DNA from 4 places in the Streptomyces sp. NPDC007856 genome. Region 3 is predicted to be linked to each of the others. Evidence: riboswitches for the same ligand, from Rfam matches in the RefSeq annotation. Region 3 holds a riboswitch; each other region holds the start of a gene.
The links. Region 3 has a riboswitch for cyclic di-AMP ahead of ACFYOH_RS30345 (transglycosylase family protein). Riboswitches for the same ligand answer to the same signal wherever they lie in the genome.

Region 1: linked by a shared signal. The riboswitch ahead of ACFYOH_RS01475 (NlpC/P60 family protein) and the one ahead of ACFYOH_RS30345 (transglycosylase family protein) in region 3 are both predicted to bind cyclic di-AMP.
Region 2: linked by a shared signal. The riboswitch ahead of ACFYOH_RS13465 (M23 family metallopeptidase) and the one ahead of ACFYOH_RS30345 (transglycosylase family protein) in region 3 are both predicted to bind cyclic di-AMP.
Region 4: linked by a shared signal. The riboswitch ahead of ACFYOH_RS00525 (transglycosylase SLT domain-containing protein) and the one ahead of ACFYOH_RS30345 (transglycosylase family protein) in region 3 are both predicted to bind cyclic di-AMP.

Annotation. Positions count from the first base shown of each region.
Region 1 covers NZ_JBIAEC010000001.1:290,005-297,837, reverse strand. Annotated here, with positions in the region: gene ACFYOH_RS01490 (esterase/lipase family protein) at 186-1,037, shown strand; gene ACFYOH_RS01485 (M23 family metallopeptidase) at 1,260-2,783, shown strand; gene pcrA (DNA helicase PcrA) at 2,826-5,309, opposite strand; cyclic di-AMP (ydaO/yuaA leader) riboswitch at 5,571-5,742, shown strand; gene ACFYOH_RS01475 (NlpC/P60 family protein) at 5,750-6,931, shown strand; partial or broken gene ACFYOH_RS01470 (tellurite resistance/C4-dicarboxylate transporter family protein) at 7,403-7,833, shown strand, end outside.
Region 2 covers NZ_JBIAEC010000004.1:492,769-500,601, forward strand. Annotated here, with positions in the region: gene ACFYOH_RS13450 (GNAT family N-acetyltransferase) at 1-1,232, opposite strand, end outside; gene ACFYOH_RS13455 (HPr family phosphocarrier protein) at 1,411-1,692, shown strand; gene ACFYOH_RS13460 (GntR family transcriptional regulator) at 1,840-2,526, opposite strand; gene ACFYOH_RS13465 (M23 family metallopeptidase) at 2,726-3,472, opposite strand; cyclic di-AMP (ydaO/yuaA leader) riboswitch at 3,485-3,646, opposite strand; gene ACFYOH_RS13470 (M16 family metallopeptidase) at 3,858-5,246, opposite strand; gene ACFYOH_RS13475 (M16 family metallopeptidase) at 5,243-6,637, opposite strand; gene ACFYOH_RS13480 (DNA topoisomerase (ATP-hydrolyzing) subunit A) at 6,945-7,833, shown strand, end outside.
Region 3 covers NZ_JBIAEC010000014.1:115,599-123,431, reverse strand. Annotated here, with positions in the region: gene ACFYOH_RS30375 (cytochrome P450) at 1-103, shown strand, start outside; gene ACFYOH_RS30370 (DUF899 family protein) at 97-780, opposite strand; gene ACFYOH_RS30365 (helix-turn-helix domain-containing protein) at 934-1,668, opposite strand; gene ACFYOH_RS30360 (DUF4097 family beta strand repeat-containing protein) at 1,911-2,579, shown strand; gene ACFYOH_RS30355 (serine hydrolase domain-containing protein) at 2,652-3,764, shown strand; gene ACFYOH_RS30350 (transglycosylase family protein) at 4,085-5,155, shown strand; cyclic di-AMP (ydaO/yuaA leader) riboswitch at 5,338-5,510, shown strand; gene ACFYOH_RS30345 (transglycosylase family protein) at 5,515-6,195, shown strand; gene eno (phosphopyruvate hydratase) at 6,545-7,833, shown strand, end outside.
Region 4 covers NZ_JBIAEC010000001.1:101,272-109,104, reverse strand. Annotated here, with positions in the region: gene ACFYOH_RS00535 (outer membrane lipoprotein carrier protein LolA) at 1-984, opposite strand, end outside; gene ACFYOH_RS00530 (polyprenyl synthetase family protein) at 1,571-2,581, opposite strand; cyclic di-AMP (ydaO/yuaA leader) riboswitch at 3,185-3,366, shown strand; gene ACFYOH_RS00525 (transglycosylase SLT domain-containing protein) at 3,370-3,864, shown strand; gene ACFYOH_RS00520 (HAD family hydrolase) at 4,034-4,846, opposite strand; gene ACFYOH_RS00515 (NAD(P)-binding domain-containing protein) at 4,974-6,176, opposite strand; gene ACFYOH_RS00510 (ATP-grasp domain-containing protein) at 6,224-7,468, opposite strand; gene fahA (fumarylacetoacetase) at 7,773-7,833, shown strand, end outside.

The DNA of each region.
Region 1 (7,833 bases), on a different contig from region 3:
TCCGTAACGACAAGTACCGCACTTTTGGCGCGGTCCGCCACCCGTCGCGAAGTGAACGAACGTTATCTCCAGCATCCCGCAACCGGCAGTTTTACGGTGCGCGGCGAGGGGGAAATCACATGGTGGGACATGAGGGCACACGGGGGATCGAGCCGTCCTCCGGTGTGCCGACAGGAGGTCGGCCAATGAAGGTCACCGGGGTACTGCCGCTCTTTCTCCCGTTCTGCCGGCGCCTGTGGCCCGGCAGACTCGCCGGAATCTCCGTGGCGCTGCTGAAGGCGACCGCCCTGGAGGCCGCGATCCTGGCCTGCCATCTCCTGCTGTATCCGACCGGCCTCACCCAGGAGCGCCGCGCCCCTTTCCTGCCCGCCGGCGACGGCACCGCCCGGCTGCCGGTCCGCTCCGGCCCGCCGGTGGTGCTGCTGCACGGTTTCATCGACAACCGCTCGGTGTTCCTGCTGCTGCGCCGCAACCTGGCCCAGCACGGCGGGCAGCGGGTCGTATCGCTCAATTACTCCCCGCTGACCTGCGACATCCGCGCCGCCGCCGAGTTGCTCGGCCGGCACGTCGAGGAGATCTGCGAGCGCACCGGCAGCGACCAGGTCGACATCGTGGGGCACAGCCTCGGCGGGCTGATCGCCCGTTATTACGTGCAGTGTCTGGGCGGTGACCTGCGGGTGCGCATCCTCGTCACGCTGGGTACACCACACTCGGGGACCAGTGCGGCACCTTTGGCCAACGCCCATCCCATCGTGCGCCAGATGCGGCCCGGTTCGGGGGTGATCGAGGAGCTGGCCCGGCCCGCGCCCGGCTGCCGTACCCGGTTCGTCAGCTTCTGGAGTGACCTGGACTCCGTGATGGTGCCGCTGGAGACGGCCTGCCTGGAGCACCCCGACCTCGACGCGCAGAACGTCCGGGTGACCGGCATCGGACATCTCGCCCTGCCCGTGCATCCCGCCGTCGCGGCCGGGATACGCGAGGCCCTCGACTCCCCGCACGCCGGGGACCGGGTCGCCGACGGTCTCACGGTGGCGTGATCTGCCCGGCATCGGAGTGACGCACAGGTGACGAACAGTCACCACACATCGAACACCAATCGAACTCTCGGCCAAACTCGTGTCCTGCGCCCCCCGAAACGCCGCCGAATGCCCGTTTCCGGCGGGCGCGAAACCAGCCGAAGATTGTCGCGTCCAGGTACCGGCGGGTACAGTCACCGCACTGCTCTGGCAGCCCCTGTTGTCGAGGCGAAAGAGAAGTTGGTGAACGACCGTCACCCGTCGGGGACCATGACCACCCCGGCCCCGGCTTCAGACGCCTCCGCCGCGCACTACGCGCCGTACGGGACGCATGGAGCCCCCTACGGCGACTTCACCACGTACGGCGGCTACGAGGCCACCGGTTTTCCGGACGGCACCGGCACCTTCGCCACGGACCCGCTCTTCGGCAGCCTGCCCGGCGAGCAGAGCACCGGCGCGTACGACAGCACGCAGTGGCAGACCGGCCAGACCCCGAACTACGACCCGTACGCGGCCCAGCACCACGCCGCCTACGACTCCGGCGTCTACGACTCCACCGCCTGGACGATCCCCGCCCAGGCGACGGGCAACGACATCAGCGGCCAGTGGGACGCGAGCGCCTGGCTGCAGCCCGACCAGTCCGGGATCGCCCCACCGACCCAGCAGTGGGCGTGGGGTACCCAGACCTTCGAGTCGGGTACCTTCGACGCCACACAGTGGAATTCCGGCGGCCAGGCCGCGCCGGCGGAGGCCGAGCAGCCTGCCGAACCGTTCGGCCAGCAGGCCACCGCCACCTTCGACCAGGTCGGCGACCCGCAGGCGACCGGCGCCTTCCCGCAGGTTCCGTACGGGCAGACCCCGTACGAGGACGAGGTCCCCTACGACGAGGTCCCCTACGAGGACACCGCCTTCGACGAACAGCAGGTCGGGGACGACGAGTCGGGCACCGCGGGTGAACAGGCCGCCGCCGAGCTGCTGGACGACCAGGAGGACATCGCGCCGACGCCCCGCGCCGGCTCGCGCAGCGCCGGGCGCTCCCGCCGGCGTACGACCGCCAAGCGCTCCGCGCTGCTCACCGTCGCCGTCCCCTCGGTCTGTGTGATGGGCGTCGCCGGGATCGCCGCCGCCTCGGTCGGCGCGCTGACCGACAACGGACACGACACCACGGCCTCCGCCTCGGACACGCACGCGGTCAAGGCCTCGGTCGCCAACAGCAAGCTGGACACCCAGCTCAACACCCTGTCCGCGGGCGCCCATGACTTCGCCGACCGGGCGAGCCGGACGCAGGAGCGGATCGACCTCAAGAACCAGCAGGAACTGGAGCAGAAGAAGGCCGCCGCGGCGGCCGCGCTCAAGGAGCGGCTGCGCCCCAAGTTCGTGCTGCCGGTCACGCAGAAGGGGCTCAGCGCCTACTTCGGCCAGGCGGGGGTGAACTGGATGTCCGTGCACACGGGCATCGACTTCCCGGTGTCGTACGGCACCACGGTGATGGCCGCGACCGACGGCGTCGTCTCCACCAAGTGGAACAGCGCCTACGGCAACATGATGATCGTGACGGCGAAGGACGGCACGCAGACCTGGTACTGCCATCTGTCCAGCTACCGCGTCGCCTCCGGGACGTCCGTCAAGGCCGGCGAGCCGATCGCCTACTCCGGCAACTCCGGCAACTCCACCGGCCCGCACCTGCACTTCGAGGTGCGGCCCGCGGGCGGGGCGGCCATAGACCCGCTGCCGTGGCTGCGGAGCCACGGGCTCGACCCGACGTAGAGCCCGGGGGCTTTCGCCCCCAGACCCCCTACGGCTTCTTCCCTACAGCTTCTCCACCGGCGCGTACCGCAGCAGCAGTCGCTTCGGCTTGGCGTCGCCGAAGTCGATCGTCGCCTCCGCGTTCCCGCCCGTGCCCTTCACGGCGACGACCGTGCCGAGCCCGAACTGGTCGTGGGTGACCCGGTCCCCGACGGCGAGGGCGACCACCGGCTTCTCCGTGGTGCGGCGCGTGGCGAACCCGGACGCGCCCGACGCCGAGGAACGCGAGCGGGTCGAGGACAGCGAGGCCGCGATCCCGGAGGCCGGGCCGGAGGACACCGGCGCCGCCGCTCCCGTCCGCTTCCAGTCCACATGGGTGGCCGGGATCTCCTCCAGAAAGCGGGAGGGCGGGTTGTACGACGGCTGGCCCCAGGCGCTGCGCATCGCCGACCGCGTGAGGTAGAGCCGCTCCCGCGCGCGTGTGATGCCGACGTAGGCCAGGCGCCGCTCCTCCTCCAGTTCCTTGGCCTGGCCGAGGGCGCGCATGTGCGGGAAGACGCCGTCCTCCATGCCGGTCAGGAAGACGACCGGGAACTCCAGGCCCTTGGCGGTGTGCAGGGTCATCAGGGTGATGACGCCGGAGCCTTCCTCGTCCTCGTCGGGAATCTGGTCGGAGTCGGCGACCAGCGCCACCTGCTCCAGGAAGTCGGCCAGCGTGCCCTGCTCGCCCTCCCCGCGCTCCTGCTCGAACTCCAGGGCCACCGCCGCGAGTTCCTGGAGGTTCTCGATGCGGGTCTCGTCCTGCGGGTCGGTGGAGGCCTGCAACTCGGCCAGGTAGCCGGTGCGTTCGAGCACCGCCTCCAGGACGGTCGCGGGACCCGCACCGGACTCGACGATGGTGCGCAGGTCCTCCATCAGCGTGTTGAACCGCTTGACGGCGTTGGTGGAGCGCGCGGCCATGCCGTACGCCTCGTCCACGCGCTTGAGCGCCTGCGGGAAACTGATCTTCTCGCGCTGGGAGAGGGCGTCGATCATCGCCTCCGCGCGCTCGCCGATGCCGCGCTTGGGCACGTTGAGGATGCGGCGCAGCGGCACCGAGTCCTCGGGGTTGGCGAGGACGCGCAGATAGGCCAGGACGTCCCGGACCTCCTTGCGCTCGTAGAAGCGGACCCCGCCGACGACCTTGTAGGGCAGGCCGACGCGGATGAAGACCTCTTCGAAGACACGGGACTGGGCATTGGTGCGGTAGAAGACGGCGACATCGCCCGCCCTGGCCTCGCGCGCGTCGACCAGACGGTCTATCTCGTCGGCGACGAACTGGGCCTCGTCGTGCTCGGTGTCGGCAACGTAACCGGTGATCCGCGCGCCCTGGCCGGCGTTGGTCCACAGGTTCTTCGGGCGGCGGGACTCGTTGCGCTCGATGACCGCGTTGGCGGCGGACAGGATGGTCTGTGTGGAGCGGTAGTTCTGCTCCAGCAGGATCGTCGTCGCGTTCGGGTAGTCCTCCTCGAACTGGAGGATGTTGCGGATCGTCGCGCCCCGGAAGGCGTAGATCGACTGGTCCGCGTCACCCACGACGCACAGTTCGGCGGGCGGGAGGTCGTGCTCGCTCGGCGGGATGTCCTCGCTGTGTTCGCCGGTGCCGACGAGTTCGCGCACGAGCGCGTACTGCGCGTGGTTGGTGTCCTGGTACTCGTCGACGAGGACATGCCGGAAGCGGCGGCGGTAGTGCCCGGCGACGTCCGGGAAGGCACGCAGCAGGTTGACCGTCGTCATGATCAGGTCGTCGAAGTCGAGCGCGTTGGCCTCGCGCAGGCGCGACTGGTAGAGCGCGTAGGCCTGGGCGAGGGTCTTCTCGAAGCCGTCCGTGGCCTGGGCGGCGAAGTCCTCCTCGTCGATCAGCTCGTTCTTCAGGTTGCTGATCTTCGCGCTGAACGATTTGGGCGGGAAGCGCTTGGGGTCGAGGTCCAGGTCGCGGCAGACCAGGGCCATCAGGCGCTTGCTGTCGGCGGCGTCGTAGATGGAGAAGCTGGAGGTGAAACCGAGCTTCTTGCTCTCCCGGCGCAGGATGCGCACGCACGCGCTGTGGAAGGTCATCACCCACATCGCGTTCGCGCGCGGGCCGACGAGGTGCTCGACGCGCTCCTTCATCTCGCCCGCGGCCTTGTTGGTGAAGGTGATCGCGAGGATCTGGCCCGGGTGCACATGCCGCTCGGCGAGCAGGTGGGCGATGCGGTGGGTGAGCACACGGGTCTTGCCGGAGCCGGCGCCGGCGACGATGAGCAGCGGGGAGCCGGCGTGCACGACCGCGGCGCGCTGGTTGTCGTTCAGCCCCTCCAGCAGCGCCGCCGCGTCGAGGGCGGGACGCGGGGCGCCGTCGCGGTAGTACGCGTCCCGGTCCGGCGGCACGTCGAACTTCCCGCCGAACAGATCGTCCGGAAGCGGCTCCGGAGCGTGATCGTCCTCGGGCGGCGGCGGGGGCTCCTCCTCGCGCCCGCGAGGGGCCTGGAGGTCCGCCAGGAAGCTGTCGTCAAAGAGGCTGCTCATCGCTCTACGAGTCTAGGGCTCCCCACCGACAACCGGTCGCCGTCCCCGGAACACGGCCGCCCCGGAAAGCAGTTGATCTTCACTGCCGAACGGCCCGCGCCCTGCTCACAGAGGGGTACCGTCCGATGACTCAGAAGCGAAACCTGACTCAGGTCACGAAAATGTATCGGACATATCACGCACCAACCTTCACAGGAGTCACACGAGTTGGCTAGCGTGCGTTCGGGCCGCACGACCCCTACCGGCGAACCTCGCCGGGCCGCGCGGCCCCCGCCGAGTCCGGCGTGCCCCGCAGGGCGCCCGGAGCCGGGGACCCACCGACCTTTGGGGTGAATCGGCCGGCTCCCACCCGGGACGCCGCCGTAGGGCAACCCTTCCGAACCACCGCCCGAACCCGACAGCTAACCCGGTAGGCGGCCCACTGGAAGGAGTCGCCTCTCTTGGCGTCGCACCGCAAGCCGCGCCCCGGCGGGACCATCGGAACCGGCCTTCGCGCTCCCGCCCTCGCCACCGCCGCCCTCACCTCCATGGCCGTGCTCTCGCAGACCGCGGAGGCCGCCCCGGGTACCGATCGCGCCAAGCCGACCCTGGAGGAGGTCGAGAAGAAGGTCGACGATCTCTACCGCCAGGCGGAGTCGGCGACCCAGAAGTACAACGCGGCCAAGGAGCGGACCGGCAAACAGCGCGGCCGCGTCGACGCCCTGCGCGAGGACGTCGCCCGGCGCACGGCACGCCTCAACAAGGCCCGTGAGGAGCTGGGCTCCTTCGCCGCGGCCCAGTACCGCACCGGCGCCGCCGCTCCGGACACGGCCACCTTCCTGCTGGCGAACGACCCGCAGGACTACTTCGACCAGACCCAGCTGATGAACCGGCTGACCTCGCGGGAGAAGAGCGCGGTCGACGACTTCATCGGCGAGCAGGCCGCGACGATGAAGAAGCGGCGGGAGGCCGCGGAGAGCCTGCAGACGCTGAGCGACTCGCAGCACGACCTGCAGACCGCCAAGGCAACCGTGCAGAAGAAACTGGCCTCGGCGCGGGAACTGCTGTCGCAGCTGACGGCCCAGGAGAAGGCGCGGCTGGCCGCCATCGAGCGGCAGAAGGACCAGGAGGCGGCGCGCAAGGCGGCCGAGCTGGCGAAGCAGCAGGCGGCTCAGCAGCAGGCCGACTCGTCCTCGTCGTCGTCCACCGCCACGGGGTCCGGCTCCGGGTCGGGTTCGACGGGCTCCGGCTCGACGGGGTCCACCACCACGTCCAGCTCGTACGACACGAAGGCAGAGAAGGCGATCGCCTTCGCCCGCGCGCAGATCGGCAAGCCGTATGTGTGGGGCGCCACCGGGCCGGACTCCTACGACTGCTCGGGCCTCACCCAGGCCGCCTGGAAGGCCGCCGGCGTCACCCTCCCGCGCACCACGTACGACCAGGTCAACGCGGGCACCACGGTCTCGCTCGCCGACGCGCGGCCGGGCGACCTGATCTTCTTCTACGACGACATCAGCCACGTCGGCGTCTACATAGGCAACGGCATGATGATCCACGCCCCGAAGCCGGGCGCGTACGTCCGCGAGGAGTCGATCTACTACGGCGGCGAGTCGATCATCCACAGCGTGGTCCGCCCGGGCTGACCACTCACCCCGGGCACGGGTGCGCCCCGCTCCACGCGCGCGTGCCGCCGAATTGCCGGACCACGCGCGCAGGTGCCGGCGGCTTGGGGGCCTCGCCTTGAGGCCCCCGGGCGCGCGTCGGCTGATCGCGTGCCGATGCGCGCGTGCGGGCGTTTTCCGCGTCCACGCGCGCGTGCGGGCGTTTTCCGCGTCCACGCGCGCGTGCGGGCGTTTTCCGCGTCCACGCGCGCGTGCGGCCGTTCCTGCGTCGATGCGCGCTACGTGCCGGCCTTCCTGCGTCCACACGCGCCGCGTGCCGGCTGTTCCTCCGTCCACGCGCCATCGGCCTTCCTGCGTCCACGCGCCACCGCTTTCCTGGGTCACGAACGCGGCGCCGGCTTCTCCCGGTCCCCCGCGCGTACCGGCGTTTTTGCTGTCCACACGCGCGTGCCCTTCCGGGCGGGAACCCCGCCGCTCCCTGGCATCGGGCGCATGCCGGGCATCTCAGGTCTGCGCGTGTGGTGGGCGGGGCGGTCTCCCCCGGCCGGGGCCGCCGTGATGGCGACCGGCATCCTGTCGGTGGGACTGCACATGACCGGCGACGAGACGCTCTCCCAGGCAGTGCTGGCGCTGGCGTGCGTCGCCTGGGCCGCGCCGGCCGCCGAGTTCGTGCTGCGACTGGTCGGCGAGCGGCAGCGCTGGGCGACCGAGGCGGAGAGTCCGGGCGCGCTCACCTCCGTCGCCGCGACCACGGTGCTCGGCACCCGGATCTCGGCGCTGGGCCTGGAGCCGAGGCGCTGCTGGCGCTCGCGACGGTGCTCTGGCCGGTCCTGCTGGTCCTGGTCGTACGGCGCTGGAGGCCGCGCATGCCCTGAGCGGTGTTCCTGTGTTGTGTGGCCACAGAGGGGCTCGCCGTACTGGCC
Region 2 (7,833 bases), on a different contig from region 3:
CCGGAGACGTCCGCGCGGTTGCCGGCGGAGACGAAGGTGGACACGCCGGTGACCCCGGTGACCCCTCCGCCGCGCCGGTGCAGCCGGGACAGCAGGGCGATGCCGATGGCACCGGACTGGGCGAACATCCCGATGCGGCCGGGGCGGGGCATCTCCGGGGCGAGGGAGGCGTTGAGGCGCACGTCGGGCGCGGTGTTGATGATCCCGAAGGCGTTCGGGCCGATGATCCGCATGCCGTACGCGCGTGCCTGCCGCACGAGGGCCCGCTGCCGCTCGCGCCCCTCGGGCCCGCTCTCGGCGTACCCGGCGGAGAGCACGACGAGCCCCTGCACCCCGTGTTCCCCGCACTCGGCGACCACGGCGGGCACGTGCTCGGCCGGTACGGCGACCACGGCGAGGTCCACCGGACCGCCGATGTCCCGCACGCGCCGGTAGGCCGGCACCCCGTCGACCTCGCCGAGGCCCTCCGGGAAGGCCTTGTTCACGGCGTGCAGCAGGCCGCCGTAGCCGGCGTCCCGGATGTTGCCGAGGACGCTGCGGCCCACGCCGCCGGGGGCGCGGCCGACGCCGACGACCGCCACCGAGCCGGGCATGAGCAGGCGCCGTACCGAGCGGGCCTCGGCGCGCTGCTCGCGCGCTCGCTGCACGGCGAGGGAGCGGTCGGTGGGTTCGAGGTCGAACTCCAGGCGGACGACGCCGTCCTCGAAGCTGCGCTTCTGGGTGTAGCCGGCGTCCGTGAACACCTTGATCATCTTGGTGTTGGCGGGCAGCACCTCGGCGGCGAAGCGGCGGATGCCGCGCTCGCGGGCGACTGCCGCGATGTGTTCCAGCAGGGCGGAGGCGACCCCGCGGCCCTGGTGCGCGTCCTGCACCAGGAAGGCGACCTCGGCCTCGTCGGCGGGCGCGGAGGCGGGCATGCCGTCGGCGCCGATGCGGTCATAGCGTACGGTGGCGATGAACTCGCCGCCGATGGTGGCCGCGAGTCCCACCCGGTCCACAAAGTCGTGGTGCGTGAAGCGGTGGACGTCCTTGGCGGAGAGCCTGGGGTACGGCGCGAAGAAGCGGTAGTACTTCGACTCGTCCGAGACCTGCTCGTAGAAGCTGACCAGGCGGTCGGCGTCATCAACGGTGATGGGCCTGATGCGCGCGGTACCACCGTCGCGCAGCACCACGTCCGCCTCCCAGTGGGCGGGGTACTGGTGCCGGTCCTGCCGGTCCGCCGAGGTCTGCATGGGCCCCAGAGTACGGCTCGCGTCCGACAACGGCGCAGGGCAGTCTGTGGAGGACGGAAGCCGGAACCGAGGCCGCGGTTCCGACGCCACGCCGGGCGGACGAAGGTCCGCTCCGGGGCATGCTTCGCGATATGGGAAACTGGTCTAGACAACCCTGAAGACTGAAGGGCAGCAACACATGGCTGAGCGCCGCGTCAACGTCGGCTGGGCCGAGGGCCTCCACGCCCGCCCCGCCTCCATCTTCGTCCGAGCCGCCACGGCCGCAGGCGTCCCGGTGACGATCGCCAAGGCTGACGGCAACCCCGTCAACGCGGCCTCCATGCTGGCTGTCCTGGGCCTGGGCGCCCAGGGCGGCGAGGAGATCGTGCTGGCCTCCGACGCCGAGGGCGCGGACGTCGCCCTCGACCGTCTGGCCAAGCTGGTCGCCGAGGGCCTCGAGGAACTGCCCGAGACGGTCTGAACAGCAGCACGCTGACACACCGGAGCCGCGTCGCCCTTTTCGGGCGGCGCGGCTCTGCGTTTCCGGGCTCTTTGCGCGCACACCGGAATTGAGGCAGCGGTAAATACTGCGCAGCCGAATACCTCTTCTTTGTATACGGCGCCCGTGTTAATGCCGGAGGCCCGACATGTTTACGGCGTGTTGCGAAGTCCTCACACGCTCGCCGGCCCCGGAAAAGCGCAGCCGGTGCACGGCCGTCGCGCGCTCGGTGTGCAGCGCCGTGAGCGCCCGCGCGCGCTCCCCGTCGCCGCGCGCCACCGCGTCGACGATGGCGCCGTGCTCCGTCCAGTAGTCCACCGGGCTCGACGGCGCCTCCACCGCGTACATCCAGGCGATCTTGTGCCGAAGCTGGCTGAGCATCGCGGTCAGCGAGGGGCTGCCCGAGGCCTGGGCGAGCGTCTCGTGGAACCAGCCGCCCAGCGACCGCAGATCGTCGCTGCTGCCCCTGCGGGCCCGCTCCTGGCCCAGCCTGACCAGGCCGCGCAGCACCTTCAGATGGGCCTCGGTGCGCCGCTGGGCGGCCCTGGCGGCCCCGAGCGGCTCCAGCAGCAGGCGCATCTCCAGCAGGTCGGCGGCCTCCTGCTCGGTCGGCTCGGCCACACACGCGCCCGCGTGCCGGCGGGTCACCACGAAGCCCTCGGCCTCCAGGGTGCGCAGGGCCTCGCGGACGGGGACGCGCGAGACGCCGTAGCGGCGGGCCAGGACTTCCTCGGTCAGCCGGCCGCCGCGCTCGTAGACCCCCGCGACGATGTCGTCCCGGATGGCCGTGCACACCGAGTGCGCCGGAATACGCATGACCGACCTCCGCTTTAATCCCCGTGAAACGTCGACGATGGACGCCTGTTCCGTGACTCTATTCCAATGAGCCGGAATTTCCGACGGCGGGCCGGAATCCATGGATATTTTTTGGTCAGCGGATCGGGTGGCGCCCGTGAAAAGACGACGAAAGCCCCGGCTCGGTGAGCCGGGGCTTCGCATGCCAGGCGATGAGGCGTCAGACGTTCACGCCGTGCTTGCGGAGGTAGGCGACGGGGTCGACGTCCGAGCCGTAGTCGGGGGTCGTACGGGCCTCGAAGTGCAGGTGCGGGCCCGTGGTGTTGCCGGTCGCGCCGGACAGGGCGATCTGCTGGCCCGGGGTGACCTGCTGGCCGACCGAGACGCCGATCGACGACAGGTGGCCGTACTGGGTGTACATGCCGTCGGCCATCCTGATCACGATCTGGTTGCCGTACGCGCCGCCCCAGCCGGTGGAGACGACGGTGCCGGAGCCGACCGCGTGCACCGGGGTGCCGCTCGCCGCGTGGAAGTCGATGCCGGTGTGCGAGCCGGAGGACCACAGCGAGCTGCTCGCCTTGTAGCCGGTGGAGACGTAGGAGTTCGCGATCGGGGCGACGAAGGTGTTCATCAGGCGCTTGCGCTCGGCCTCCCGGGCGGCGCGGGTCCTGGCCTCGTGCTCCTCCTTCGCCCTCTTCGCCGCGGCTTCCTCGGCCGCCTTGTGCTCGGCGGCCCGCTGCTGCGCGGCGGCCTGCGCGTCGATGTGCTCGGCCACGTCGTCGCTCAGGGTGAGGACCGGCGTGAGGCCGGTCTGCTCCACGGTGTTCTCGGCGGCGAGCGCCGGGGAGGCGGCCAGGGTGCCGATGACACCGGTGGTGGTGAGGGCTGCGATGCCTGCCGCCTGAGCGGTGGTGCGCTTGACCCGGCCGGGCTTGCGGTGCTTCCCGGTGGCGCACATGAACGCCATGGAGTGGCTGGTCCTTTCCTTCCCTCTCGCCTACCGGGTTAGCTGACGGGTTCGGAGCAGGAAGGTCTCCTACGGGCCCCCTCGCGGAGCGCGGGCGCCCGATTCACCCCAGGGACTGCGTGGGTCCCCGGCTCCCCTGGCTCGCGCCGTGCGGGGACTCGGCGATGGCTGTCCGGTGCCGCGGGTGCGGCGCACTGCTACCGACGAACAGCCCGGGTGACGCTACGTAAGCCTGCTTTCGAACCCCAAACGGATCCGGACTTTTGTAGCGCATCCCACAGGGCAGACAGGCAACCTCCGCCTCAAATCGGGCATCCCGGTAAGGGAGTGAGAACGGCAGGGGCCCTGACGGTCCATAGACCGTCAGGGCCCCACGCGCGTGCGGTTACTCGGCCGCCACGACCGTCACTTCACCGATGCCGAGTGCCTCCACCGGTGCCTTGATCTGGGAGGCGTCACCGACGAGGACGGTCACCAGACGGTCCACCGGGAAGGCGTTCACCACGGCCGCCGTGGCCTCCACCGTGCCCGTCGCGGCCAGCTGCTGATAGAGCGTCGCCTGGAAGTCGTCGGGCAGGTACTGCTCGACCTGGTCGGCCAGCGTGCTCGCGACGGCCGCCGCGGTCTCGTACTTCAGCGGCGCCACCCCGACGAGGTTCTGCACGGCCACGTCCCGCTCGGCGTCGGTCAGACCGTCCGCCGCCAGGGTGCGCAGCACCTTCCACAGGTCCTCCAGCGCCGGGCCGGTGTTGGGGGTGTCCACGGAGCCGCTGATGGCGAGCATCGAGGCGCCCGTGCCGTCCGGTGCGGACCGGAGGACCTGGCCGAAGGAGCGCACACCGTAGGTGTAGCCCTTCTCCTCGCGCAGGACGCGGTCCAGGCGGGAGGTGAGGGTGCCGCCGAGGCAGTAGGTGCCGAGCACCTGGGCGGGCCACACCCGGTCGTGCCGGTCGGGGCCGACGCGGCCGATGAGCAGCTGCGTCTGCACGGCGCCGGGCCGGTCCACGATGACCACGCGCCCGGTGTCGTCGGCGGTCACCGGCGGCACGGGCCGCGGCTCGCCCGGCGTGCCGGTCCAGGCGCCCAGGGTGTCGCCGAGCAGCGCGTCCAGGTCGACCCCGGTGAGGTCGCCGACCACCACCGCGGTGGCCGTGGCGGGGCGTACGTGCCGGCCGTAGAAGGCGCGTACGGCGGCGGCGTCGATCTTCTCGACGGTCTCCTCGGTGCCCTGGCGGAGCCGCGACATGCGCGAGGCCACCGGGAACAGCTCCTTGGAGAGCTCCTTGGCGGCCCGGCGGGAGGGGTTGGCCAGCTCGTGCGGGATCTCGTCCAGGCGGTTGCGGACCAGCCGCTCCACCTCGCTGTCGGCGAAGGCGGGCGCGCGCAGCGCGTCGGCGAGCAGGCCGAGACCCTTGGCCAGGCGCGAGGCGGGGACCTCCAGGCTGAGCCGGACGCCGGGGTGGTCGGCGTGCGAGTCCAGCGTGGCGCCCGCGCGCTCCAGCTCGGCGGCGAACTCCTCGGCGGAGTGCTTGTCGGTGCCCTCGGAGAAGGCCCGCGCCATGATCGTGGCGACGCCGTCCAGGCCGGCCGGCTCGGCGTCCAGGGGCGCGTCCAGCAGCACCTCGACGGCGACGACCTGCTGGCCGGGGCGGTGGCAGCGCAGCACGGTCAGGCCGTTGTCGAGCGCGGTGCGCTCGGGCGCCGGGAACGCCCAGGGCCTGGCCTCGCCGGCCTGCGGCTGGGGATGGAAGTCCATGGTGGCGAGCTCGGTCACTTGGCCGTCTCCTCGTTCTCGTTACCGGCCTCTACGGTGGCTTCCTGCTCCGGGTCCTCGGGAACGTCGGCGTCCGGGGCCTGCTCCGGGGACTTCGGCTCATACACCAGGACCGCCCGGTTGTCGGGGCGCAGACGGGCCTGGGCGACCTCCTGGACCTCCTGCAGGGTCACATCCAGGACGCGCTTGACGGCGGTGAGGGCGAGCTGCGGGTCGCCGAACAGGACGGCGTACCGGCACAGTTCGTCGGCACGGCCGGCGACCGTGCCCAGCCGGTCCAGCCACTCGCGCTCCAACTGGGCCTGGGCGCGCTCCATCTCCTCGGCCGTGGGGCCCTCCTCGGCGAACCGGGCCAGCTCCTCGTCGATGGCGGTCTCGATGACCGGCACCTCGACGTCACCGGAGGTCTTCACGTCCAGCCAGCCCATGGAGGGCGCGCCGGCGAGGCGCAGCAGGCCGAAGCCGGCCGCGACGGCCGTACGGTCGCGGCGGACCAGCCGGTTGTACAGGCGGGAGGACTCGCCGCCGCCGAGGATGGTCAGGGCGAGATCGGCGGCGTCGCACGCGCGCGTGCCGTCGTGCGGAAGGCGGTAGGCGGCCATCAGGGCGCGTGCCGGGACCTCCTCGACGACGACCTCGCGCTTCTGCTCGCCGATGACGTCCGGCAGGGAGCCCTCGCGAGGGGCGGCCTTGCCGTCGTGGGACGGGATGGAACCGAAGTACTTCTCGATCCAGGCGAGGGTCTGCTTGGGGTCGATGTCGCCGACCACGGAGAGCACCGCGTTGTTCGGCGCGTAGTAGGTGCGGAAGAACTGGCGGGCGTCCTCCAGGGTGGCCGCGTCCAGGTCCGCCATCGAGCCGATCGGCGTGTGGTGGTAGGGGTGGCCCTCCGGGTACGACAGGGCGGTCAGCTTCTCGAAGGCGGTGCCGTAGGGCACGTTGTCGTAGCGCTGGCGGCGCTCGTTCTTGACGACGTCCCGCTGGTTCTCCATGGACTCGTCGTCCAGGGCGGCCAGCAGCGAGCCCATGCGGTCGGCCTCCAGCCAGAGCGCCAGCTCCAGCTGGTGGGCGGGCATGGTCTCGAAGTAGTTGGTGCGCTCGAAGCTGGTGGTGCCGTTGAGCGAGCCGCCGGCGCCCTGCACCAGCTCGAAGTGACCGTTGCCCTTGACCTGCGCCGAGCCCTGGAACATCAGGTGCTCGAAAAGGTGAGCCAGGCCGGTACGCCCCTTGACTTCGTGGCGGGAGCCGACGTCGTACCAGAGGCAGACCGCCGCCACCGGGGTCAGGTGGTCCTCGGAGAGCACCACGCGCAGACCGTTGGCCAGGCGGTGCTCGGTCGCTGTCAGGCCCCCGGAGCCTGCCTCGGCTGTGGTCGTGTGACCCATGGGCATGTACATCCCTTCGCGAGCGGAGGCGGTTGTGAAAACCGCGGTTTTCCTGCCGTTCCTGCCACTGTATGCAAACCGTGCGGGGCCTCGGCGAAGTTCCCGCGGGACGTACGCCCACAGCGGATCGCGTAGCCTGCGACTCGCGTGCCCGCAGGACGGCCGGCGGGCACTGTGCGGTGCCGGTCCGGTGCGCCTTGCGGTGCCGGGCGGACCGTGGAAGACCGGGCCATGGCCCCGGTTGTCAGTGCCGCGGTCCACAATGGTCCGCGTCAGATCCATCAAACGCTTCAGTAGCAAGGAGCCGGCAGCGATGGCCCGCCGCAGCACGAAGACCCCGCCGCCCGACGATTCGTACGAGGAGAAGATCCTCGACATCGACGTCGTGGACGAGATGCGTGGCTCCTACCTCGAGTACGCGTACTCGGTCATCTACTCGCGCGCCCTGCCGGACGCCCGTGACGGCCTCAAGCCGGTGCACCGCCGGATCGTGTACCAGATGAACGAGATGGGCCTGCGCCCCGACCGCGGCTATGTGAAGTGCGCGCGTGTCGTCGGCGAGGTCATGGGCAAGCTGCACCCGCACGGCGACGCGTCGATCTACGACGCCCTGGTGCGCATGGCCCAGCCCTTCTCCATGCGCGTGCCGCTGGTCGACGGCCACGGCAACTTCGGCTCGCTGGGCAACGACGACCCCCCGGCCGCCATGCGGTACACGGAGTGCCGGCAGGCCGAGGCGACGAGCCTGATGACCGAGTCGATCGACGAGGACACGGTCGACTTCGCGCCGAACTACGACGGCCAGGAGCGGGAGCCGGTGGCGCTGCCCGCCGCCTTCCCGAACCTGCTGGTCAACGGCTCCTCGGGCATCGCGGTCGGCATGGCGACGAACATGCCGCCGCACAACCTGCGCGAGGTCATCGCGGCCGCCCGCCACCTGATCAGGCACCCGAACGCGGACCTGGACGCGCTCATGAAGCACGTCCCGGGCCCGGACCTGCCCACCGGCGGCCGGATCGTCGGCCTGGACGGCATCCGGGACGCGTACGCGACGGGCCGCGGCACCTTCAAGATGCGCGCGACGGTCTCGGTCGAGACGGTGACCGCCCGCCGCAAGGGCCTGGTCATCACGGAACTGCCCTTCGCGGTCGGCCCGGAGAAGGTCATCGCGAAGATCAAGGACCTGGTCAACAGCAAGAAGG
Region 3 (7,833 bases):
CGATCCGGCCGACCTGCGGTGGCGCGGCGGGCTCATCATGCGGGGCCTGCGCACCCTGCCCGTGGAGTTCACGCCGGTCCCGGCAGGCACCGGCGATCAGTAGTCCAGGCCCGCGAACCAGTCGCCGCGGCCGCCCGGTGTCAGGTCGAGGAGGTGCCAGACGGGGTTGAGGAGGTCGATGCCGCGCTGGTCGATGTCCTCGGACATGCGCGGGTGGGCGGAGTAGAAGTGGTGGACCGTGCCGTCCGTGTCCCGGGTGAAGACGGAGACGGTGGAGTCCTGCACCCCGTCCTCGTCCTCGCTTCCCAGGTCGTACTTGAAGGTGCTGTCCCCGGTGCTCAGCAGCCGCAGCCGGGACCAGCCGCGGCCCCGGGCGTGCCGGCGCAGGGTGGGCGGGTCGGCGGCCGCGACGACGACGAGGTCGGCGTTCCGGGCGACGTGGTGGGCGACGCCGTTGAAGCCGTCGATCCACAGGGTGCACATCGGACACGGGTCGGTCTGCCGTTTGCCGTACATGAAGTGGTAGACGATCAACGGCCGGCCGGGGCCGGTGAACAGCTCGCTCAGCCTGACCTCGCGGACGGGCGTGTCGCCCGCGTCGAGGTCGGCGGGGCCCTCGAGAAAGACGTAGTCGTCGACGGCGGCGCCCTGCGGAAGCGCCCTGCGCAGGGCCGCGACCCTCTCGCGGTGGCGCATGAGGTCGATCTCGGCGTCGCGGAGTTCCTCGCGTGCGGCGAGGTACTCCGCGGACTCGCCCGCCAGCCGGGTGTGCCGCGCCATCGTTTCCTCCTGGACGGGAAGCCCTCCGTGGGTCATGTCGGGGTCCATGGTCGAGGCCGCCCCGCGCGCCGGGCGTGAGGCGCCGCCGTTCCCGACGGGTGACAAGGACGGCGAGAACCGAGCGGGGCCGGTCGGCCGCGACCCGAGGGTGGCTCAGGTGGCGCTGCCCGAGGCCGTCTCGGGTTTCGTGTGGAGGATCTCGCGGGCCTGGTCCGCGGCGCGGGCGATGCTCTCGGAGACGAAGTCGACGAAGCGGGCGATGTTCTCCAGGCGGGCGGCGGCCGCGGTGCCGGGGCCGAGGATGCCGACGCCCTGCCGGGCGATCTCGCCGAGCTGGGCGGTGGACCGGGCGGCGGCCATCGTGGACTGGTACATGACGTCGTCGTCGACGACATAGCGTTCGCGGCGGCGTTCGTCGCGTTCGCGGCGGAGGAGGCCCTGGCTTTCGAGGAACGCGACCGCCTTGGAGACGGATGCCGGGCTGATCTGGAGGTGCCCGGCGAGTTCCGCGGCGGTGAGGCTGCCGGCGTCGGTGGTGTAGAGAGCGGCCAGCACCCGGGCCGTCATCCTGGGCAGGCCCGATTGCATGAAGACGGTGGTGAACGTCTCCTCGTACTCGCGTACGGCTTCGGCATCGCGCCCGTGGGCCTGCGGGGGCGTGTCGGTGTCCCGGGGCGCGGCCTTTCGGCGGCGGTGGGCGCGGCGTTCGGTGGCGCGGTGGGCCAGGTCGGCGCGGTAGGCGGTGGGGCCGCCGTTGCGCATGACCTCGCGTGTGATGGTCGAGGTCGGGCGGCCGAGGCGTCTGGCGATCTCCGCGTAGGCGAGGCTGTCGGCCAGTCCCAGCGCGATCTGCTGGCGTTCCTGCTGGGTGAGTCTGCCTCCCGGCATCGCGGTCTCCTTCGTGGTCCGTGGTGTCTCCACCGTAGCGTTCATTTTCAACCAAGTGCAACGAACAGGTGGGCGCTGTTGCGTTGAATCCAAGGCCATTGCAATGATTTCATGGCTTTTACCTGCAGTTATGGAGGGAGTGCGCAACGAACTCGTTGCCAGACATGCGAATGCAACGTAGCGTTTCTGTTGTCGGAAACAACGGGCCGAAGGGGCCCGCGATACAGCAGAAGGAGCGCACGATGCAGAAGTTCGACACCCCCGCCCCGGTCTCGGTCATCCTCGACGTCCCCGCCGGACACATCAGGTTCATCGCCGCCGACCGGACCGACACCACGGTCGAGGTCCTGCCCGCGGACGCCTCCAGGAGCCGCGACGTGAAGGCGGCGGAGCGGATCGAGGTCGCGTACGGCGACGGCGTCCTGCGGATCGAGGCCCCGGAGGCGAAGAACCGGATCCTCGGCAACTCCGGAGCCATCGAGCTGACCGTCCAGCTGCCCGCCGGCTCCCGCGTCGAGGGCAAGGCGGCCCTCGGCGAGTTCCGGGGCGTCGGACGGCTCGGCGACGTCACCTTCGAGGGCGCGCAGGGCACGGTCAAGCTCGACGAGACCGCGAGCGCCGACCTGACCCTCCAGTCCGGCGACATCGCGGTCGGCCGCCTGGGCGGCCCCGCACGGATCAGCACCCAGAAGGGCGACCTCCGCATCGCCGAGGCCGTGCGCGGCACGGTCACCCTGCGCACCGAGCACGGCGCGATCTCGGTCGGCGCCGCCCGCGGAGTCTCCGCCTCGCTGGACGCCGGCACCTCCTACGGCCGGATCCACAACGCGCTCAGGAACACCGACGGCGCCGCCGTTCTGGACATCCACGCGACCACCGCCTACGGCGACATCAGCGCCCACAGCCTGTAAGAGGGGCGCCCTCAGGCCAGGCGATCCCGTCCGTCCAGTTGACTTCCGCGACAGTTCCGAAGGAGCACATCCATGTCCCTCACTCTCACCGGCCAGGACCGTCCGGAGCTGCGGAAGGCCATCGAGGAGATGGTCGAGTCCGGTTTCACCGGGGTGACGATGCGCGTGCACGACGAGCGGGGCGAATGGGCCGGCGGCGCCGGGAGGTGCAAGCTGGGCGAGAGCACGAAACCGCCGGTGGACGGGCATGTCCGGATAGGCAGCAACACCAAGACCTTCACCGCGACCGTGGTGCTGCAACTGGCCGCAGAGGACACGATCGGGCTGGACGATCCGGTGGCCGACTGCCTGCCCGAGTTCGGGCTGGACCCGAGAATCACGGTGCGGATGCTGCTGCAGCACACCAGCGGGGTGTTCAACTTCACCGGCGAGTACTACGACGACGGGACGTTCGCGCCGGGCATCCCCGCCACGACCGCGGGCCGGGAGTGGGTGGACAACCGGTTCAAGACCTACCAGCCGGAAGAACTGGCGCGGTTGGCGTCCTCCAGGCCGGCGCGGTTCGAGCCGGGGACGGACTGGAGCTACTCCAACACCAACTACGTGCTGGCCGGGCTGCTGGTCGGGAAGGTGACCGGCCACTCGCTCGCCGAGGAGATGCAGCGGCGGATCCTGGGGCCGCTCGGGCTGTCGGGCACCGTGCTGCCGGGCACCGGCCCGGAGATCCCCGAGCCGCACGCCCACGCCTACTACCGCTACGAGGAGGACGGCGAGCAGAAGACGGTCGACGTCACCCGCCAGAACCCCTCCTGGATCTCCACCGGCGGAGACATGATCTCGACGACCCGGGACCTCCACACCTTCATCTCCGCCCTGATGAGCGGCAAGCTGCTGCCGGCCCCGCTGCTGGCCGAGATGTGCAAGCCGCATCCCAAGGCCGGCTACGGCCTGGGGGTGTTCGTGCAGGGCGCGGGCGACAACGGCGGCACCGTCATCGCCCACAACGGCGGCATGGCGGGCCACGCGGCGCTGATGTACAGCACGCCCGACGGCGGCAAGACCCTGACCGCCGCGCTGAACTACGTCGACGACGCCGCCCTGTCCATGGCGATGGCGTTCCAGAAGGCGACGCAAAGGCTCGTCCAGGAGGTGTTCGGAGGCGGGCAGGACGGCCAGGCTCGGTAGCAGGGGCCGAGCGGCGTGGATCCGCGGGGCCACGTACGGGCGGCGTGGATCCGCGGGGCCACATACGGGCGGCGTACTCCGGCACCGCGTCGGAGTGCGCCGTTCGTTCGTGTTCACCGGCCCCGGGGACAAAGCGGACGGGACGGGAGTGTCGGTGCCGCGCGAGGACAAGATGATAAACATTCAACTCTGTGATCTTCACGTGATCTGCGCGGCATGAACTTGTGACAAGTGATCGTCTGCCGATACGTTCACCCATCAGCGTGGCGAGAGGCACGAGTTCGCCGCGCGGGTCCCGCTGTCGCACGAAAGGCTTCCGCATGCTCTCCGGGAACGGTCGTCACCGTCGCCCCCGTCAGGCTCCGGCCCTCCTCGTCGCGGCCGGCGTGACCGGCTCCGCCATCGCCATCCCCCTGCTCGGCGCCGCCAGCGCCAACGCGGCCGACGGCACCACCTGGGACAAGGTCGCCGAGTGCGAGAGTGGCGGATCCTGGAGCGCGGACACCGGCAACGGCTACTACGGCGGTCTGCAGATCTCGCAGGACGACTGGAGCAAGTACGGCGGCACGCGGTACGCCGAGAGCGCCGACCAGGCCAGCCGCTCCCAGCAGATAGCCGTCGCCGAGAAGATCCTCGCCGACCAGGGCACCAAGCCGTGGGCCATGTGCGCGCTGACCGCCGGGCTGACCTCCCACTCCGGTTCGGTCGACGTCGACCCCGGTGTCGGCGGCTCCGGCGACAGTGGCGCTTCGGGTGACGCGTCCGGCTCGACCGGCGGCTCAGACTCGTCCGGTCTGCCGGATTCGTCCTCCTCGGACTCCGGTTCCGGTTCTGCCTCCGACTCCGCCTCGAACTCCTCCGGCTCGGACTCGACCGGCTCCCCCTCGGGCGAGAGCGCGACGCCGACCCCGAGCGGGCACACCGCCGGGACCCCGGACGCCACCGGCGGCTCCACCGGGACCAGCACCCCCAAGTCCGACAAGACTGACAAGTCCGGCTCGCCCGACGGCGGAAGTTCACAGGGAGGCGACAGCTCTCCCGCAGCCACCCCGAGCGCCGACAACCCGGACAAATACCAGCAGAGCGCCGGTTCCTGGAGCCTGGTCGACACCGGCGCGCTCAGCAGTGGCGGACGTCACCGTGGCGGGAGCGCGGACGAAAGCGTGACAAACGGTCAGAACGCCACATCTTCCGGCCGTCACGCCAGTCCTGAAACGGGCACCTACACCGTCCGCGAGGGCGACTCCCTCGCCTCCATCGCCGACTCCCTTGGCGTCGACGGCGGGTGGCGGGCGCTCTACGACGCCAACAAGATGGCCCTCGGCGCCGACCCGAACCACATCACCGCCGGTCAGACCCTGAAAGTCGGGGGCGAAAAGGGCGGCGAGTAGGGGCAGTTGACGCCCCGTTTCGCGGCTGATGTCCGTTTTGGCGAAAGTGTGGGATGAGTCTCAGAAGCCCTGATCGTCTTTGAAAATCCGACGATCGCATGTCTACGGTCAGGACCGCTCGTCACCACGAGCCCCGGCCGTCGCAACGCCGAATCCTGCCAGCGACTGCCCGGGAACAGTCGTCGCGTCAAGCGCCGTAGGCAGGAGCGGGGGACCCAAGGTAAGCGCCGGGCCCAGCGGTTGACGCTGGACCGGCTTGGGGTGAAGCCGCGCCTCGCATGAGCGAGTGCGCGGCCGGGCAACTCAACCGGCCCGAACCCGACAGCTCACCTCGCAGGCGTCGGTGAGGGGATCGATCCATGCTGTTCTCCGGCAAGGGCAAGCACCGTCGTCCGTCCAAGACCGTCCGCGCCATCACGCTCGCCGGCGTCACCGGCGCCGCTGTCGCCGCCCCGCTGATGGCGGCCGGCAACGCCTCCGCCGCCACCGCGTCCCAGTGGGACGCCGTCGCCCGGTGCGAGTCGGGCGGCAACTGGTCCATCAACACCGGCAACGGCTTCTACGGTGGCCTGCAGTTCACCAACTCCACCTGGGCCGCGTACGGCGGCACCGCCTACGCCGCGCGTGCCGACCTCGCCACCAAGGCGCAGCAGATCGCCATCGCCGAGAAGGTCCTCGCGGGCCAGGGCAAGGGCGCCTGGCCGGTCTGCGGCACGGGCCTGACCAGCGCCGCCTACAACGGTTCCGCCCCGACGGCCACCAAGTCCCGCAGCACCGCCACCCGCTCCACCGACCAGCAGGCCGCCACCCGCTCCACCACGCGGACGGCGCCGAAGGCGAGCAAGACCGTCACCACGCCGACCGGCAAGAAGGTCAAGAAGGGCGACGGCGAGTACAAGGTCGTCAAGGGTGACACCCTCAGCGCCATCGCCGAGAAGCACGGTGTGAAGGGCGGCTGGCAGAAGCTCTTCCAGCTGAACAAGGGCATCGTCCAGGACGCGAACCTCATCTACCCGGGCCAGCAGCTGCACCTGAAGTGACACCTGGCTCCGAACGGACCCGCAGTGCCCTCACATCCCCGGCCCGCACACTGAAGGCCCCGTGAGGGCCACCCCCGTCCCCACGGGCTCCCCGCCCCGGCGCGTGTTCCCCCGTACGCGCCGGGGCGGGGTCTTTCGTTTCCGCGCGCTGTTTCCCCACTCTTCAGCCGGGCCTCATCGGCAGGCCCCTTTGTTCCGTGGGTGAACAATGGGTACCGTCTGCGTGTCCCTCCTGTCCACGGGACGGTCGGTCGGTGGCCGGCGCCCCGGGGACGGTTAGGCTCTAGTCGCAAGGCACAGCCGTAAGGCAGAACGCCCCCGCACTTCCAGCGTCACATCCCAGAAGGAGATGCTCGTGCCGTCCATCGACGTCGTCGTAGCCCGGGAAATCCTGGACTCCCGAGGCAACCCCACGGTCGAGGTCGAGGTCGGCCTCGACGACGGCAGCACGGGTCGTGCCGCCGTCCCGTCCGGCGCCTCCACCGGCGCCTTCGAGGCCATCGAGCTCCGCGACGGCGACCCCAACCGCTACCAGGGCAAGGGCGTCGAGAAGGCCGTCCTCGCCGTGATCGAGCAGATCGGCCCGGAGCTGGTCGGCTACGACGCCACCGAGCAGCGCCTGATCGACCAGGCCATGTTCGACCTGGACGCCACCGACAACAAGGGCTCCCTCGGCGCCAACGCCATCCTCGGCGTCTCCCTCGCCGTCGCCCACGCTGCCTCCGAGGCGTCCGACCTCCCCCTCTTCCGCTACCTGGGCGGCCCCAACGCGCACCTGCTGCCGGTGCCGATGATGAACATCCTCAACGGCGGCTCGCACGCGGACTCCAACGTGGACATCCAGGAGTTCATGATCGCCCCGATCGGCGCGGAGTCCTTCTCCGAGGCCCTGCGCTGGGGTGCCGAGGTCTACCACACCCTCAAGTCCGTCCTGAAGTCCAAGGGCCTGTCCACCGGCCTCGGCGACGAGGGCGGCTTCGCCCCGAACCTGGGCTCCAACCGTGACGCCCTGGACCTGATCCTCGAAGCGATCAAGCAGGCCGGGTACGTCCCCGGTGAGCAGATCGCCCTCGCGCTCGACGTGGCCGCCTCCGAGTTCTACAAGGACGGCAAGTACCTCTTCGAGGGCAAGGAGCGCTCTGCCGCCGAGATGACGGAGTACTACGAGGAGCTCGTCGCGGCCTACCCGCTCGTCTCCATCGAGGACCCGCTGTTCGAGGACGACTGGGCCGGCTGGAAGGTCATCACCGACCGCCTCGGCGACAAGGTCCAGCTGGTCGGCGACGACCTGTTCGTCACCAACCCCGAGCGCCTCGCCCGCGGCATCGAGGAGGGCACCGCCAACGCCCTGCTGGTCAAGGTCAACCAGATCGGCTCGCTGACCGAGACCCTGGACGCCGTCGAGCTGGCCCAGCGCAACGGCTTCAAGTGCATGATGTCCCACCGCTCCGGCGAGACCGAGGACGTCACCATCGCCGACCTCGCCGTCGCCACCAACTGCGGCCAGATCAAGACCGGCGCCCCGGCCCGCTCCGAGCGCGTCGCCAAGTACAACCAGCTGCTGCGCATCGAGGAGATCCTCGACGACGCCGCCGTGTACGCCGGCCGCAGCGCCTTCCCGCGTTTCAAGGGGAACCA
Region 4 (7,833 bases), on a different contig from region 3:
GAAGGTGGCGATGGACGTCCAGCCCTTGCCGAGGACATCGGCGCCGTTCATACCCTTGGCGAAGTCCTCGCCGGGCTGGGGCGCGTGCTTGCGAGCCGCGGAGTCCTGCTTCTCCTCCGTCACCTTGGCGCCCTTGGGCGGGGTGAAGGCGAAGGTGGAGCCGGCCGGCCGGCCGAAGGTGACCTGGGTGAAGCCCACGTCGAGGACGGCGGCGCCGCCGCTCTTCGGCGTCAGCGTGAACTTCAGCGGCATGCCCGTCTTCGCGTCGACGGCGATGCTGATGGCGCCCACCGTGGTGCCGGACTGCCTGGGCTTGATCAGCAGCTTGTAGGCGTCGCGGCCGGCGACCCGCTCGGTGCCGTCGACCGTGACGGACGTGGTGCCGTCCACCGACTTCAGCGCCTGGTCGGCGAAGTCCTTCGGCGTGGCCGGGGTCTCGGCCTTGCGGTCCTTGCCGGAGTCGGCCGAGGTCCCGTGGTACACCTCGTTGGTCCTGCTGTTGTAGCCCCATACGTTCTTGCCGTTGTGGATGAGGCTGTACTCGGAGCCGCTCTCCAGCAGCGACAGCTTCTGCTTCTCGGGCCCGTCGGCGGCGACGCGCAACGTGTGCGTGCCGGAGACCAGCGAGGTGAACTGGGACTGCGGGTCGGCGGAGGAGCCGTCGCCGGAGCCCTTGCCGGCGCCGGGGGCCAGGTTGTTCGCCAGGCCACCGAGGTCGGGCAGGCCGAGGTCGGTGTCGATGCGCACGGTGCCGGACAGCTGCTGCACGTCCGACTTGGCGATCTTCTCGATGAGCTGCTGTGCGGTGATCCTGGGCAGGTCGGGGTCACCGGAAGCGGCGAGCGCCGGGACCAGACCGATCGTGGCCGCGGCGACCCCCACCACGGCGACCGGGACCGCGTAACGGGCCGTCCTGCGGCGTCGGGCGTGCCGCTCCTCGTCCCGAGCGGCGTCCACTGCGTCGTCGGATTCGTACGGTGCCATGTGTGCCTTACCTCCGTCGTCGGCGGCGGCTGTTCTCACGCTGGTCCATCAGAGCCGCCATTCTCACCCGAATCGGTGAGGGGTGGTGATTTCCGTGGTTTCCATCTCACCAAATCGGCCATGAAGAAGCGTCAGACCTCGGGGCCAACTCCGCATACGACTGGGGTATGACACGCGGGAGCAGGAACTCCCCCGACCCGTAGGGGTCTCACCGGAACGGGGGGGCCGTACGGGAGCGCGGGGGGCGTACGGACTCATGGGCGTACGGACTCATGGGCGTACGGATCGCAGAGCTGGAGGAGTTGCGCGACGGGCGGCCGGAGGCATGCCGAGGGCGCCGACCCAGCGGCCCGTGGAACGGCCTGAGCGCGGCGAGGGGCACGGCTGGAGACATCCCGGGGCTCGCGGGCTGAACGCGGCGAGTCGCACGGCCGGAAACGCGGAGTGACGGACAGCCGGAAGCGTGCCCCGGGCGCACGGCCTGAACGCTGCGAGGCGCACGGCCGGAATCCCGGCGCGACGGAGGACCCGCAATCGCGCCCGGGGCGTGGCCGGAGCTGTGGTGCGGTGTGTGACAGGCGTCCGGTCAGCCGGCGCGGTGGACCACCGCGTCGCACAGCTCCATCAGCGCGGCCTTGGCGTCGCACTCGCGCAGCGGCGCCAGCGCGGCCCGCGCCTCCTCCGCGTACCGCACGGTGTCCCGGCGGGCCTGCTCCAGCGCGGGGTGGGCCCGCAGCGCGACCAGCGCCTCGGCGTGTCGGGCGTCGTCGCTGAGATCGGAGTCCAGCAGCTCGCACAGGGCGATGTCCTCGGCCAGGCCGAGCCGGGCCGCCCGCTCGCGCAGCCGGAGCACGGGCAGGGTCGCGATGCCCTCGCGCAGGTCGGTGCCCGGGGTCTTGCCGGACTCTTGCGAGTCGGAGGCGATGTCCAGGACGTCGTCGGCGAGCTGGAAGGCGACCCCGAGCCGCTCGCCGTACTGGGTGAGCACGTCCACGACCGTCTCGTCGGCACCGGACATCATCGCGCCGAACCGGCACGAGACCGCCACCAGCGAGCCCGTCTTTCCGCCGAGCACGTCCAGGTAGTGCTCGACCGGGTCACGGCCGTCGGAGGGACCGGCGGTCTCCAGGATCTGGCCCGTGACCAGCCGCTCGAAGGCGAGGGCCTGCACCCGGACCGCCTCGGGGCCGAGGTCGGCGAGGATCTGGGAGGCGCGGGCGAAGAGGAAGTCGCCGGTGAGGACCGCGACGGAGTTGCCCCAGCGGGTGTTGGCGCTGTCCACGCCGCGCCGCACGGCTGCCTCGTCCATGACGTCGTCGTGGTACAGCGTGGCCAGGTGGGTCAGCTCCACGACCACGGCCGAGGGCACGATGCCCGGCGCGTAGGGATCGCCGAACTGGGCCGCGAGCATCACGAGCAGCGGCCGGAACCGCTTCCCGCCGGCTCGTACGAGGTGCTGCGCGGCCTCCGTGATGAACGGGACCTCGCTCTTGGTGGCCTCGAGCAAGCCTTCCTCGACAGCCGCCAATCCGGCCTGGACATCGGCTTCCAGAGCCTGGTCCCGCACGCTCAGCCCGAACGGCCCGACGACGGTCACGAGGGGTCTCCTGTCTGCTGGTGTCTGCTGGCGATTACACGGTTTGTCGATAGGTCGCTGCCATCACTCAAGTCAGCGTATCCGGTCCCTGTTCGATCACCGATAGCGCCCACCGGTCCAGCCTGGGCGGTACCAGATCACGACCGGTATGTTTTTGATCAAGTAATAAGAGTGGACATTTGTCGACTTAACAGGAACCCACACACTTTGTCGCGAACCGAGGGGCGAGCGGAGTAATGCCTACACCCCGGACAACGACGGGCGCCACACCGGGGGTTCCGTCACGGGTTCCGCCATGGACTCCGTCACGGCGTCCGCCGCGGGCTTCCACCGATCCACTCGAATCCATCTTGTCCGATTTGAAATACTTTGTTATTTAGTGAATTGGGTCACGGCGACCTCTGGCGCCGAACGCCCGCCGAACCCCCTTCCCCCCTTGCACCGTCCGCGAGTTGAGCGTTGGCAGCCGCAAAGGATCAAGTACCCCATATGACACAGACCAAGGTCAAATAGTGCATCGTGCGCATCAGGTACTTGTTTCGGACATGTGCTCTCGCATACGTTCCGGGCCGTCGGGCGGACGCCGAATCCTGCCGCCGCCCGTGTGACCCATCGACGAACTCATTCGTACGGCAGGAGCGGGGGACCCAGGTAAGTCGCCTGACCGGTCGGCACACGCCGCACCGGGACGGCTAGGGGTGAAGCCGTGCCTTCTCACGAAGGCGCGGCCGGGCACCTCCCCGCCCGAACCCGACAGCTCACCTCGTAGGCGACGGAGAGGACTTCCCATGCCTTCTGCCGCTCGGCACCGCCGCCCCCGCACCAACCGTCTCGCCCGCACCCTCGCCGTCGTCGGCACCGGAGCCGCCGTCCTCGCCCTGCCGCTCATCGGCGCCGCCGGCGCCTCCGCGGCCACCGGCACGACGACCACCAAGCCGGCCTCCACCACCCTCGCCGGGTACCCGAACAACCTCGACGGCTGGATCCGCCACTCCCTCGCGATCATGGCCCAGAAGGGGATCCCGGGCACCTACAACGGCATCTACCGCAACATCATGCGGGAGTCCTCCGGTAACCCGTACGCCATCAACCTCTGGGACTCCAACGCCGCCAAGGGCATCCCGTCCAAGGGGCTGCTCCAGGTGATCGACCCGACCTTCAACGCGTACCACGTGGCAGGCACCGCCCTCAATCCGTACGACCCGGTCGCCAACATCACCGCGGCCTGCAACTACGCCGCCGCCCGGTACGGGTCCATCGACAACGTGTCCAGCGCGTACTGACCGGTCCCGCCGGCCGGCACGGCATCGGCCGCCCGGTGCGCCCACACCTGACGGAGGGGCGCACCGGGCGGCCGTCGCTTCTTCCCGAGACGGTCGTGCACCAGGACGCCGACTACGGGCCGGGGACGGCTGCGTACGGACCGAGGACGGCCGCGTACTGATGTGCCGGTCAGTCGGTCGGGAACAGCCTTTCGAGGACGGCGGCGATGCCGTCGTCCTCGTTCGACAGGGTGATCTCGTCGGCCACCGCCTTCAGTTCGCCATGCGCGTTGGCCATGGCGACCCCATGTCCCGCCCAGTCGAACATCGGGATGTCGTTGGGCATGTCGCCGAACGCCAGCGCCTCCTCCGCCGCGACCCCGAGCCGCTCGGCAGCCAGCGCGAGACCGGTCGCCTTGGTCACCCCGGGCGGCTGGAGCTCCACGGTCCCCGGCCCCGACATGGTGACCGTGGCCAGCGAGCCCACCACCGCGCGCGCCGCTTCCGCCAACTCGTCGTCCGACAGGAATGCGTGGCGCAGCAGCACCTTGCTGATCGGCGCGCACCACAGGTCGTCGCGCCGGCCGACCCGCACCGCGGGCAGGGTCGGGTGCGGCATCCGGTACCCGGGCTCGATGAGCGTGAGCCCGTCGACCCCGTCCTGGTCGACGGCGGCGTACACCTGCCCCACCTCGGCCTCGATCTTGCCGAGCGCCGTCTCGGCCAGCTCCCGGTCCAGCCGGACCGACCACAGCAGGCGGCCGGTCCCGGCGTCGTACACCTGTGCGCCCTGTCCGCACACCGCGAGCCCCGTGCAGCCGAGGTGCGCCAGCAGCGGCCGCACCCGCGGGGCCGGGCGGCCCGTCACCACCAGGTGCCGGGCACCGGCCCGCGCCCCCCGCGCGAGCGCGGCGAGCGACCGGTCGGAGACGGTGTCGTCGCCGCGCAGCAGTGTTCCGTCCAAGTCGGTGGCGATCAGTGAATATGTGGGGGAGGCTGCCATGATCAGAGAATACGGATACCGAGCCCCACCGACTCACCTTGTCGCCCTGCGCACTTACGTACTGGTCCACCCCAAGTAGTGCCCGTCGGCTCCTCGTTGAGAAGGGCGACAGGGCCTGCAGGAGGTCTCAGCCGTGGGCCGCCGCCAGGTGTTTCGTCAGGCGCGGTGAGGCGAACTCCGTGCCGCAGACGAAGCGCATCACCGGTCCGTACGACGACGCCGCCGGCAGACCGGTGAAGTACAGGCCAGGAACGGACGAGACGAAGCCGGGTCCGAGCTTCGGCGTGCCGCGGCTTACCGCGAGCCGGGTGCGCAGTTCGTGCCCGAGGAAGTCCATCGCCGCGATGTCGACCCGGTAGCCGGTGGCGGCGATGACATGGTCGGCGGTGAGCCGCTCGGTGTGCCCGCCGTGGGTGCGGACGGTGAGCACGGGGCTGCTGTCCGGTGCCTCGGCGATCACGACCCGCTCCACGTCCTGCACCTGCACCGCGCTCTCGAAGCGCTCGCGCAGCCACCAGGCGCCGAGCGGACCGAGGACCCGGCGGACCAGGAAGTGGCGGGTGGCCTCGGGCAGGTAGCGGTAGGGGTGCGGGTAGTAGCTGAACGCCCACAGCGACCAGGCGCGTCCGAACGGGGACTCGGGGCGCAGCTTCGACTGCTTCCAGGGCGGCGCGCCGAAGGCGACCCGGCCGCGACCGCGCGCGACGACACGCACGCGTGCCCCCGCCTCGGCGGCGAGCGCCGCCGTCTCCAGCGCGGACTGGCCCGCACCGACCACGATGAGCTCCTTGCCGGCGAAGCGGCTCAGGTCGTGGTGCTGGGAGCTGTGCGAGACCGGGCCGGTGGGCGCCGGACCGTCGGCCGCGGCTCCGGCGAGCTCCGCCGGCAGGTGCGCCAGGCCCGACAGGCCGGTGGCGACGACGACCGCGCGCGCGGTGAACATCTCCCCCGAGTCCAGCTTCAGCTCGAAGCCGCCGCTCTTGTCGCGGTCCACGGAGACGACCCGCACCCGCTCCAGGTCGGGGACGAGCTTGTGCTGGAACCACTCGCCGTAGCCGATGAACGTCCCCACCGGGATGATGTCCTCGTCGCCCACCAGGCGGCGGATGCCGGCCGCGTCGCAGTAGTCGCCGAGGGTGTGGCCGGGCTGTGGGCAGTCGAAATTCGAGGCGGCGGGCGTCGACTTCAGGAGCATGCCCTCGGGCATGTGGTCGCGCCAGCTGACCATGGGGTCGCCGAAGACGCGGACGGGGATACCGCGCGCCCGCAGATGGGCGGCGGTGGACAGGCCGAACGGCCCGGCCCCGATGATTGCAACCGGTCGAGTCACGAAGTCCCTCCCCAGGACATGGTGCGCCACTCTCTGTGTGGCTTTGCCTACTTCGTGGAGGTGCTGCTGCCGCGGCGGTTGGTCCGCCACAGCTGATAGAGGTGCTTCGCGCCCGGGCGCACGAAGCGGGCGAGCATCGTGAGGAACGGCAGCGGGTCGTCACCCGCGAGCCAGGCCAGCTCCGTCCCGCTCGCCTTCGCCGGCGCGTGCGGCGTCGTGTAGCCGCTGCGACGGTAGGCGAGAAGGGCGGGGAGGTCGATGTTCTCCACGATGTAGCGGTGGCCGGCGCGCTGTTCCCCCTCCGGAACGGGGCGGCCGGTCAGATTCAGGTGCATCGCGCGTACGACGTCCACACCCGACTCATTCTCGAAGAGCCGGAACTGGGCGCCCATGCGCGGGTTGAAGTCGAGGAGCTTGTACTGTCCGTCGCGCCGGTCGAAGCGCAGGTCGAGGTCGATGATGCCGCTGTAGCCGATCTGTTTGATGAAACGTGCGGCGAGGTCGGTGAGTTCCGGGTTGTCGACGACGTACGCGTTCGCCGTCATGCCGGCGTGCGGCGGCCATGAGCGGACCTTGACCCCGGTGAACAGGGCGACGGGGCTCGCGTCCTGGTCGAAGCAGGCGTGCACGATCCAGTCCTCGGCCTCCTCGCGCGGCAGGTACTCCTGGAGGATCACCCCCGGCCGCTCGCCCCAGTCGCGGGCGAGCGCGAGCAAGCCCTCGCGGGTGGCGATCCGCGTGGTGCCGTTGACTGCGGGCTGCTTGCGCCGGACGAACGCCTCACGGTTCTTGGCCACCACCGGGAAGCGGGCCGTGTCGGCGAAGGCGACGATGTCCTCGTACGACTCCGGGAACGCCGACGCGGGGCTCGCGATGCCGTGCTCCACACACAGTTCGTGCAGACCCTGCTTGCTGGCGAGCCGGCGCGGCAGCGAGGGGTCCACGCGCGGGAAGAGAAAGCAACCGGCCAGATCGTCCTGGTGCTCGGCGATCAGTACGGCGGCCTCCTCGTCGGTCGGGACGAGGACGGCGGGGCGGCCGATCCGGCGGCCGATCCGCAGCAGGCCCTCGACCAGGTGGCCCTGATCCTCCGCACCGGTCGTCGGCCACACGAAGGCCTTCTTCAGATAACGGGAGGAGGCCGCGGGCGTGTACGCGTCCTCGGTGATGGCGTACATGGGCACGCCGAGCCGGCCCAGGCTGCGGATCGCGCCGACGCCGCCGTGGTGCAGCGGATAGTCGCCGAACTTGACGATCAGTCCTGGTACGTCCCGGTCCGCCTCGAACGGCACGCCGACGGTGTCTCCGGCCACGGGTCCCCCCACGTGTCCCCCCAATGGAACGGACCCACCCCGTCCGTGTCCCAAAGGACGCTAAGCCGGAATTGCCGCCTCCGACAAGGCCTATTCGGACATTGCGAACTCTTTAGACAGGGTGCGAGCAACCTATCGAAGACCCTGTGACACACATCTTTCGGACACCGTGGCGGGTGCTGCAGAGGGCTCTGCCCAAGACACGCATCGCGGCCGTAACGTGTGGCGCGACCACATGGAACGAGCGCCATGCACGGCCCGGATGAGAGTGAGGCAGCACCCCATGCCCCCCTTCGACGTCCCCGAGGGCGACCCCTTCGGCCCGCACAACCTTCCCTATGGCG